3 regions of the Streptomyces sp. SCSIO ZS0520 genome follow, and region 3 is predicted to be linked to each of the others. Evidence: riboswitches for the same ligand, from Rfam matches in the RefSeq annotation. Region 3 holds a riboswitch; each other region holds the start of a gene.
What was found. Region 3 has a riboswitch for thiamine pyrophosphate ahead of thiC (phosphomethylpyrimidine synthase ThiC). Riboswitches for the same ligand answer to the same signal wherever they lie in the genome.
Positions count from the first base shown of each region.

Region 1: linked by a shared signal. The riboswitch ahead of MID12_RS05910 (thiamine ABC transporter substrate binding subunit) and the one ahead of thiC (phosphomethylpyrimidine synthase ThiC) in region 3 are both predicted to bind thiamine pyrophosphate.
Region 2: linked by a shared signal. The riboswitch ahead of thiO (glycine oxidase ThiO) and the one ahead of thiC (phosphomethylpyrimidine synthase ThiC) in region 3 are both predicted to bind thiamine pyrophosphate.

Region 1 covers NZ_CP092644.1:1,750,749-1,753,986, forward strand. Annotated here, with positions in the region: gene MID12_RS05905 (ABC transporter permease) at 1-886, opposite strand, end outside; gene MID12_RS05910 (thiamine ABC transporter substrate binding subunit) at 1,002-2,078, opposite strand; TPP riboswitch at 2,153-2,278, opposite strand; gene rlmN (23S rRNA (adenine(2503)-C(2))-methyltransferase RlmN) at 2,433-3,238, opposite strand, start outside.
Region 2 covers NZ_CP092644.1:6,399,677-6,402,914, reverse strand. Annotated here, with positions in the region: gene MID12_RS25855 (NAD(P)/FAD-dependent oxidoreductase) at 1-1,101, opposite strand, end outside; gene MID12_RS25850 (hypothetical protein) at 1,146-1,514, opposite strand; TPP riboswitch at 1,598-1,709, shown strand; gene thiO (glycine oxidase ThiO) at 1,704-2,879, shown strand; gene thiS (sulfur carrier protein ThiS) at 3,023-3,223, shown strand; gene MID12_RS25835 (thiazole synthase) at 3,226-3,238, shown strand, end outside.
Region 3 covers NZ_CP092644.1:4,137,844-4,141,081, forward strand. Annotated here, with positions in the region: gene MID12_RS16065 (SsgA family sporulation/cell division regulator) at 1-20, shown strand, start outside; gene MID12_RS16070 (YibE/F family protein) at 96-1,544, opposite strand; TPP riboswitch at 1,615-1,778, shown strand; gene thiC (phosphomethylpyrimidine synthase ThiC) at 1,771-3,238, shown strand, end outside.

The DNA.
Region 1 (3,238 bases), 2.4 Mb from region 3:
GCACCGCCAGCGGCAGCAGGAGCAGCAGCAGGACGCTGAGCAGCACCCCGGCGAGCAGCGCCCACTGCCCGGCCCCGCGCGGCGCGCGCGCCGTGGACTCGGGCGCGAGCAGGCGCAGCGTGCTCTCCCTGCGGCGCACGGTCCAGGCGTGCACGGCGAGGATCAGCGCGACCGCGGTGAGCTGCACCAGGGTCAGCACGGCCGCGGTCGGCAGGTCGAAGACGTCCGCGGTCTGCCGGTAGATCTCCACTTCGAGGGTGGCGTACGCGGGGCCGCCGAGGATGGTGACGACGCCGAAGGAGGTGAAGGTGAACAGGAAGACCATCAGCGCCGAGGCGGCGACGGCCGGGCCGAGCGCGGGCAGGGTGACGGTGCGCCAGGCGGCGGCCCGGGAGGCGCCGAGCATCCGCGCGGCCTCCTCCTGCCGGGGGTCGAGCTGGGACCAGAGCCCGCCGACGGTGCGGACCACGACCGCGTAGTTGAAGAAGACATGGGCGAGCAGGATGGCCCAGACGGTGGTGTCCAGGCGCACCCCCCACAGGTCGTCGAGGAGTCCGCCGCGGCCGAGGAGGGCCAGGAAGGCGGTGCCCGCGACGACGGTGGGCAGCACGAACGGCACGGTGACCAGGGCCCGCAGCAGGCTCTTGCCGGGGAAGTCGAGCCGGGCGAGCACATAGGCGCCGGGCAGCGCGATCAGCAGGGTGAGCGCGGTGGAGGCGAGCGCCTGCCAGGTGGTGAACCACAGCACCTGCCGGATCCCGGCGTCGCCGAGCACCTGCGTCAGGCGCCCGAACTGCCAGTGGCCGCCGTCCCTCAGGCCGCGCCCGACGATCGCGGCGACCGGGTAGGCGAAGAACAGCGCGAAGAACACGGCGGGCACGGCCATCAGACCGAGCCGCGCCGCGCTCCGGCGCCGCTGCGGCCGGCGCGGCACCCGGGGCGGGGCCGTCGCGCCGGTCGCCTCGGTACGCGTCACATCGGTGTGCGTCACGTCGGTGTGCTCACTTCAGCACGAGCGAGGTCCACGACGTGACCCAGTCGTCGCGCTTCTCGGCGATCTTCCCGGGGGCCAGGGTGTGCGGGTCCTCCACCGCGGTGCCGTGCTCGGTGAAGACGGCCGGGACCTTCGCGCCCGCCCGCACCGGGTTGACGAACATGTTCAGCGGCATGTCCTCCTGGAAGGCCTTGGAGGCGAAGAAGTCGACGAGCGCCTTGCCGCCCTCGGTGTTGCGGGCGCCCGCGAGCAGTCCGGCGAACTCGATCTGCCGGAAGCAGGTCCCGGTGGCGACCCCGGTGGGCGCGGTCTTCGGCCGCGGGTCGGCGAAGACCACCTCGGCGGGCGGCGAGGAGGCGTACGAGACGACCAGCGGACGCTCGCCGCCCGCCTTGCGGCCGCCCGCGGAGCCGGAGAACTCCTCGTTGTAGGCCTGGTCCCAGCCGTCGACGACCTTGATCCCGTTGGCCTTCAGCTTCTTCCAGTAGCCCTGCCAGCCCTGGTCCCCGTACTCGGCGGCACTGGCGAGCAGGAAGCCGAGCCCGGGCGAGGAACTGCCCGCGTTCTCGGTGACGAGCAGGTCCTTGTACGCGGGCTTCGCGAGGTCGGCGAAGCTCTTCGGCGGCGCCAGCTTCTTCTCGCTGAAGAACTTCTTGTCGTAGTTGACGCAGATGTCGCCGGTGTCGACGGGCGTGACCCGGTGCTTCGGGTCGAGCCGGGTGTCCGCGTCCAGCGAGGACAGCGCGGGGCTCTTGTACGGCTGGAAGAGACCGCCGTCCAGGGCGCGGGACAGCAGGGTGTTGTCGACGCCGAAGAAGACGTCGCCCTGCGGGTTGTCCTTGGTGAGCAGGGCCTTGTTGACGGCGCGCCCGGCGTCGCCGTCCTTGAGGACGCGCACCTTGTAGCCGGACGTGCGCTCGAACTCCTTCAGGACGTCCTTGGAGACCGCGAAGGAGCTGTGGGTGACCAGGGTGACGTTCCCGGAGTCGCCGCCGGAGTCCCCGGAGTCCCCGCAGGCGGTCAGCGTGCCGAGGCCGAGCCCCGCGGCGAGGACGGCGGCCAGGCAGTTCTTGGTGGTGCTCACTGGATTCCTCCTGGGCTGACCAGGAAGAGACGCGGCCCTGCCCGCGGCGGGTGGCCGCGGGCAGGGCGCAACAGCTGGAGAAGTGTCCGAACTCCCTACCCGGAATGACCCGGGCGAGGTTCAGAGGGTCTGCGGCCATCGGCCCGGTCGCCCGGTCCGTGCCGCACTCTCAGCGCTGTGGCGCTCCCCTGTCGGAATATGTGGGCCGGCACGGTGTGTGCCGGTGTGGGTATGTCGGACGGTGTACTGCGGAATGCGTGTCTCGAAGTGGTGCTGGTGCGTGGTACGCCGCCCAGGGTACCGCCGTCGCTTTTCGGACCGTCGGCGCCTGTGGACAACCGCCCCCGGGCGCCCTCAGCGCTCGGCGGCGGCGAGCTGCCCGCAGGCCCCGTCGATCTCCTGGCCGCGGGTGTCCCGCACGGTCACCGGGACGCCGTGCGCCGCGATGGCGTCGACGAAGGCCCGCTCGTCCTCGGGGCGGGAGGCGGTCCACTTGGAGCCCGGCGTCGGGTTGAGCGGGATCAGGTTGACGTGCACCCGCTTGCCCTTGAGGAGCCTGCCGAGCAGGTCGCCGCGCCAGGCCTGGTCGTTGATGTCGCGGATCAGCGCGTACTCGACGGAGACCCGCCGCCCCGACTTGGCCGCGTACTCCCAGGCGGCGTCGAGGACTTCGCGGACCTTCCAGCGGGTGTTGACGGGCACCAGGGTGTCGCGCAGCTCGTCGTCGGGGGCGTGCAGGGAGAGCGCGAGGCGGCACTTGAGGCCCTCGTCGGCGAAGCGGTGCATCGCGGGCACCAGGCCCACGGTGGACACGGTGATGCCGCGCTGGGAGAGCCCGAGGCCGTCCGGCTCGGGGTCGGTGAGGCGGCGGATGGCCCCGATGACGCGCTTGTAGTTGGCGAGCGGCTCGCCCATGCCCATGAAGACGATGTTGGACAGCCGCGCGGGCCCGCCGGGGATCTCCCCGTCCCGCAGCGCCCGCATCCCGTCGACGATCTGGTGCACGATCTCCGCGGTGGACAGGTTCCGGTCCAGGCCCGCCTGACCGGTCGCGCAGAACGGGCAGTTCATGCCGCAGCCGGCCTGCGAGGAGATGCACATGGTGACCCGGTCCGGGTAGCGCATCAGCACCGACTCGACGAGGGTGCCGTCGAAGAGCC
Region 2 (3,238 bases), 2.3 Mb from region 3:
CTGGAGCCAGCACACCGACCAGGCGGCGCCGTCCGGCTCGCCCCGCCAGACCAGGGTGTCCGCGGCGCCGTGGTCCCCCGCGTACTGCACGAACCGGCCGAACTGCTCGGACCAGAAGTAGGGCACCGGGTCGTAGGCGGCCGGTTCCTCGCCGAGGAGGTTGGCGGCGAGGGTGCGCGGGCCCTGCAGGGCGTTGTCCCAGTGGTGGACCAGCATCCGGCGGCCGTAGCGGCGGGAGGGGAAGGAGGCGCAGTCGCCGACCGCCCAGACGCCGGGCGCGGAGGTGCGCAGGTGCTCGTCGGCGAGGACCGCGCCGTCCTCGCCGAGGGCGATGCCGCTGTCGCGCAGCCAGCGGGTGGCGGGCCGGGCGCCGATCCCGACGACCACGGCGTCCGCGGTGAGCCGGGTACCGTCCTGGAGGCGCACCGCGCCCTCCTCGACGGCGGCGACCCGCGCCGAGGTGCGCAGTTCGGCACCGGCGTCCGCGTACCAGGCGGCCATCGGGGCGGCCACCTCGCGCGGCAGCGCGCCCGCGAGCGGGACCTCGGCCGCCTCGACGACGGTCACCTCGCAGCCCGCCTCCCGGGCGGCGGTGGCGAACTCGGCGCCGATCCAGCCCGCGCCGACGACCACGATCCGGTGCTGCCGCTCCAGTACCGGGCGCAGGCGCTCCGCGTCGTCGAGGGTGCGCAGCAGGTGGACGCCCGCGATGCCGGAGGTGCCGGGCAGGCTGACCGGCTCGGCGCCGGTGGCGAGCACCAGGCGGTCGTAGACGAGCGGGCCCGACTCGGTGTCCAGGGTGCGTACTTCGGGCCGCAGGGCGGTGACCTCGCAGCCGAGCAGCAGCTCGATGCCGAGCGCCTCGAAGTCGACCTCGAAGGCGGAGCCCTCCGCCTTGCCGAGCAGGATCGCCTTGGACAGCGGCGGCCGGTCGTAGGGCTGGTGCGGTTCGGCGCCGAGCAGGGTGACGCGGCCGGGCCAGCCCTGTTCGCGCAGGGCGACGGCGGTCTGCACCCCGGCCATCCCGGCCCCGGCGATGACGACCCGCTCCGGCTGTCCCTGGTCCCGCCCCGGCTGCTCAGGCCGTGTCTGCTCGGTCATCCGCTCACTCTAGACACCCGGCACAGGGCCGGTAAGAGGAACGATCATCGCGTGACCGGCGCCACGCCGCCCTCCCCCGCGAGCTCCTCCACCACGCTGGTCCCGGCGCCCTGCCGCGACTCCCACTCCCAGCTCTCGGTCAGGCGCAGCCGCCCGTCGGGCAGTTCGCTCAGGCGCGAGACGCAGTGCCCGCTCGCCGTTTCCCCGTCCCGGGTGAGCTGCACATAGCGGAAGTCGAGGCGGTCGCCCGCCCGGGTGCCGACGAGCCGCCCGTGCACGATGTCGCCGCCCTCGTACTCGGCCCAGATCCGCCCGTCCTGCTCGTGGTACGTGAAGCGGGTGCCCGTACCCACCTGGCCCGGGGCCTGGTCGGCGAGCGGGGCGAAGCGGACGTGGTCGAGCGAGCGGGTCATCGGCGGCTCCCTTGCGCAGACGGGCCGGAGCCGGTCCGGGCGCGTGTCCGGACCCGGAGGGCTCCGCGTTAGGCTGACCAACGTAGAGCACTCGCGGGAGCCCGTCGCAGCGGGCTGAGAGGGAGGCTGAGCGGCCTCCGACCGTAGGAACCTGATCCGGGTCATGCCGGCGAAGGGAGGAGCTGAGCGATGGTGCGAGCACCGGCGGGCGGTCCCGCGGCGGACGTCCTGGTGATCGGCGGCGGGATCATCGGCCTGGTCACGGCCTGGCGGGCCGCCCAGCGCGGACTGCGGGTCGCGGTGGCCGACCCCGAACCGGGCGGCGGGGCGGCCCAGGTGGCGGCCGGAATGCTGGCGGCGGTCACCGAACTCCACTACGGCGAGCAGACCCTGCTCGGCCTCAACCTCGCCTCCGCGGCCCGCTATCCCGACTTCGCGCGGGAGCTGACCGAGGCCACCGGGCAGGATCTCGGCTACCGCGCCTCGGGCACCCTGGCCGTCGCCCTGGACGCCGACGACCGGGCCCATCTGCGCGAACTGCACGCCCTCCAGGAGCAGTCGGGCCTGTCCTCGCAGTGGCTCAGCGGCCGCGAGTGCCGCCGCCTGGAGCCGATGCTGGCGCCCGGGGTGCGCGGCGGGCTGCGCGTCGACGGGGACCACCAGGTCGACCCGCGCCGCCTGGCCGCCGCCCTGCTGCGGGCCTGCGGGGACGCCGGGGTGGCCTTCCACCGGCAGGGGGCGCGGCGGCTGACCGTCGTCCGCGAGCGGGCCACCGGACTCGTCCTCGACGACGGCACCGCGCTCGCCGCGGACCGGGTGGTGCTCGCCGCGGGCAGCCGCAGCGGCCGCCTGGACGGCGTGCCCGAGGAGGTGCGCCCGCCGGTGCGCCCGGTCAAGGGCCAGGTGCTGCGGCTGACGGTGCCCCGGGCGCGCGCGCCCTTCCTCAGCCGGACGGTGCGCGCCGTGGTCCGCGGCAGCCAGGTCTATCTGGTCCCGCGCGAGAGCGGCGAGCTGGTGGTGGGCGCCACCAGCGAGGAGCAGGGCTGGGACACCACGGTCACCGCGGGCGGGGTGTACGAACTGCTGCGGGACGCCCATGAGTTGGTGCCCGGGCTGACCGAACTGCCGCTCACCGAGACCCGCGCGGGACTGCGCCCCGCCTCCCCGGACAACGCCCCGCTGCTCGGCCCCACCGCACTGCCGGGGCTCCTGCTCGCCACCGGCCACCACCGCAACGGCGTCCTGCTCACCCCGGTCACCGGCGACGTCCTGGCGCATGCCCTTGTCACCGGTGAACTGCCGGAGGAGGCACGCGCGTTCAGCCCCCAGCGATTCCGCACGGCACTCACGGAGCAGCCCGTATGAACGAGCCCGCACACCCCGAGCCGACACACCCGGACCACCCGGACCACCCGGAACCGACCGTACATACCGACCGGACCGGCGACCTCACCCCGGCCGCGCTCCCCGGCGAGCCCGCGCCCGCACGCCCCGCCGGGCCCCCGCGTCTGAGCGTCACCGTCAACGGCGCCCGCCGGGACCTCGACCCGGCCACCAGCCTCGGCGGCCTCGTCGCCGCGCTGACCACGGCGCCCTCGGGGGTGGCCGCCGCGCTCAACGAGACGGTGGTGCCGCGCGGCGAGTGGGCGGCCACCTCGCTGCGCGAGGGCGACCGCGTTGAGGTGCTCACCGCCGTCCAGGGAGGCTGAGCATGAGCGAGAACG
Region 3 (3,238 bases):
AGGAGCAGAGCGCGGGCTGAGCCGGGCCCGCCCCGCTCACCGCCCTGCCGTAACGCTTTTGCTCCTGCGCCGCCCGGGCGCCCCGGGCGGCCGCCTCAGCGCTTGCGGCGCCGTCCGCGCCCCCCGAGTACCGCCGCGCGCCCCGGGGCGCTGCTGCCGCCGGGTGCCGCGCCGCCCGCCGCGGGGGAGCCCTGACCGCCGGGACGGTCGGCCGAGACCACCAGGGCGGCCAGCGCCGTGGTCACCGGCACCGAGGCGACCAGCCCGATCGAGCCGATGAGGGTGCGCACGATCTCCTCGGCGACCAGCTCGCTGGTGGCCACCGTGCCCACGCTCGACTGCGCGATCGAGAAGAGCAGCAGCAGCGGCAGCGCGGCACCGGCGTAGGCGAGGACGAGGGTGTTGACCACGGAGGCGATGTGGTCGCGGCCGATCCGGATGCCCGCGCGGTACAGCTTCCGGCGGCCCATCGCCGGGTCCGCCTGGTGCAGTTCCCAGACCGCCGAGGTCTGGGTGACGGTGACATCGTCGAGGACGCCGAGCGAGCCGATGATGACCCCCGCGAGCAGCAGGCCGCTCATGTCGAGGTCCGGGTAGAGGCCGTGGATCAGGCCGGTGTTGTCGTCGGTGTTGCCGGTCAGCGAGGCCCAGCCGATGAACAGCGAGCCGAGCAGCCCGATCAGCAGCAGCGAGACCAGGGTGCCGAGCACCGCCACCGAGGTCCGCGCGGTCAGCCCGTGGCACAGATAGAGCGCCACCAGCATGATCGCGCTCGCCCCGACCACCGCCACCAGCAGGGGATTCGAGCCCTGCAGGATCGCCGGGAGGATGAACAGGGTGAGCACCGCGAAGCTGACCGCGAGCGCGATCAGCGCCATCACCCCGCGCAGCCGGCCCACCACGACCACCGCGAGCGCGAAGAGCGCCGCGAGCACCCACATCGGCGGCTCGCGGTCGACATCCGTGACGGAGTACTGGAGTTCACGGGGCGCGTCCGGGGCGTAGGCGACGACGACCTTCTGCCCCTCGTGCAACTGCCGCGGCGAGTCCGGCTGCACGATCTCGGTGAAGGTGCGCCCGCTGTCCTTGCCGCTGGTGACCTGCACGGTCGCCTTGCCGCAACGGCCCTTCGCCTGCTGCTGGGCCGAGGTGCCCTCGGCGGTGGAGGTGTCGCCGTTCGGGGTGTCCGCGGAGGGGTTCACCGAGGAGCAGTCGACCTTCTCCAGGCGGGTGACCTCGGCGGACTGCGTCTGCCGGTCGAAGCCGACGCCGGTGCGCTTGTGGTCGGGGGCGCTCCCCGGCCACAGCACGAGCAGGCCGACGGCGACCGCGGCGGTGAAGGGGATCAGCACCGCGGCGATCACCCGGCGCAGATGGCGGGAGACCGGGGCGGCGGGCCCGTGCCCGTGGCTGTGGCCGTGCGCGTGCGGGGGGCCGCCGTGGCCGCCCGGGCCGTCCGCGCCCGCGCCGTCGTCGGGCCCGCCGCCACCCCGTCCGGGCGGCGGTCCGGAGGGCGGATTCGGGGGCTGCTGCGTCGTCGTCACCCGCCGATCATCGCAAGAAGCCGGGGGCGCACTGTTCAGCACGCCCGCGGGGGCGTTAGCGTGGGGGCACTTTGCACAACGCGGGAGCTCGGAGCACCGGGCTGAGAGGGCGCTGAACCTCCGTACCCGGCAGGCACGTCGGACACGTGCCGGAAGCCGGAGGGGACTTGGCTGCGTCGACCGCCGAACCTGTTACCGGGTAATGCCGGCGTAGGGAGTAGGTCTGATGACCGTTCAGGATGCACACACGCCTGCCCAGGACACCGAGGGCGGCAAGGCCGCGGGCTGGCACAAGGCGTACGTCGAGGGCTCCCGCCCCGGTCTGCGCGTACCGGTCCGTCAGGTGCACCTCACCAACGGATCCGCCGTCACGCTGTACGACACCTCCGGCCCGTACACCGACCCCGCCGCGGAGACCGATGTGCGCCGCGGGCTGCCGCCGCTGCGGGCGGCGTGGATCGCCGAGCGCGGGGACACCGAGGAGTACCGGGGCCGCCCGGTGCGCCCCGAGGACGACGGGCTCAAGCCGCATGCCGCGGGCCTGCGCAACCTCGACGCCCTCTTCCCGGGCGGCAGCCGGAGCCCGCGCCGCAGCCGCACCGGCGCTGCGGTGACCCAGCTCGCGTACGCGCGGCGCGGGGAGATCACCCCGGAGATGGAGTACATCGCCCTGCGGGAGAACGTCGCACCGGAGGTGGTGCGGGCCGAACTCGCCGCCGGGCGGGCGGTGTTGCCCGCCAACATCAACCACCCCGAGAGCGAGCCGATGATCATCGGCAAGCGGTTCCTGGTGAAGGTCAACGCCAACATCGGCAATTCGGCGGTCACTTCCTCCATCGAGGAGGAGGTCGAGAAGATGACCTGGGCGACCCGCTGGGGCGCCGACACGGTCATGGACCTGTCCACCGGCCGCAATATCCACACCACCCGCGAGTGGGTGCTGCGCAACTCCCCCGTGCCGATCGGCACGGTGCCGCTCTACCAGGCGCTGGAGAAGGTCGACGGCCGCGCCGAGGAGCTGACCTGGGAGATCTACAAGGACACCGTCCTCGAACAGGCCGAGCAGGGCGTGGACTACATGACGGTCCACGCGGGCGTACGCCTGGCCCACGTCCCGCTCACCGCCAACCGCAAGACCGGCATCGTCTCCCGCGGCGGCTCGATCATGGCCGCCTGGTGCCTGGCGCACCACCAGGAGAGCTTCCTCTACACGCACTTCGAGGAGCTCTGCGAGATCCTCGCCGCCTACGACGTCACGTACTCGCTCGGCGACGGGCTGCGCCCCGGCTCCATCGCGGACGCCAACGACGAGGCGCAGTTCGCCGAGCTGCACACCCTCGGCGAGCTGAACCGCATCGCCCGGCGGCACGAGGTGCAGACCATGATCGAGGGCCCGGGCCATGTCCCGATGCACAAGATCAAGGAGAACATCGACCTCCAGCAGGAGATCTGCGAGGAGGCCCCCTTCTACACCCTCGGCCCGCTGACCACCGACGTCGCCCCGGCCTACGACCACATCACCTCCGGCATCGGCGCCGCGATGATCGGCTGGTGGGGCACGGCCATGCTCTGCTACGTCACCCCCAAGGAACACCTGGGCCTGCCCAACCGGGACGACGTGAAGACCGGCGTCATCACCTACAAGATCGCCGCCCACGCCGCGGACCTCGCCAAGGGCCACCCCGGAGCCCAGG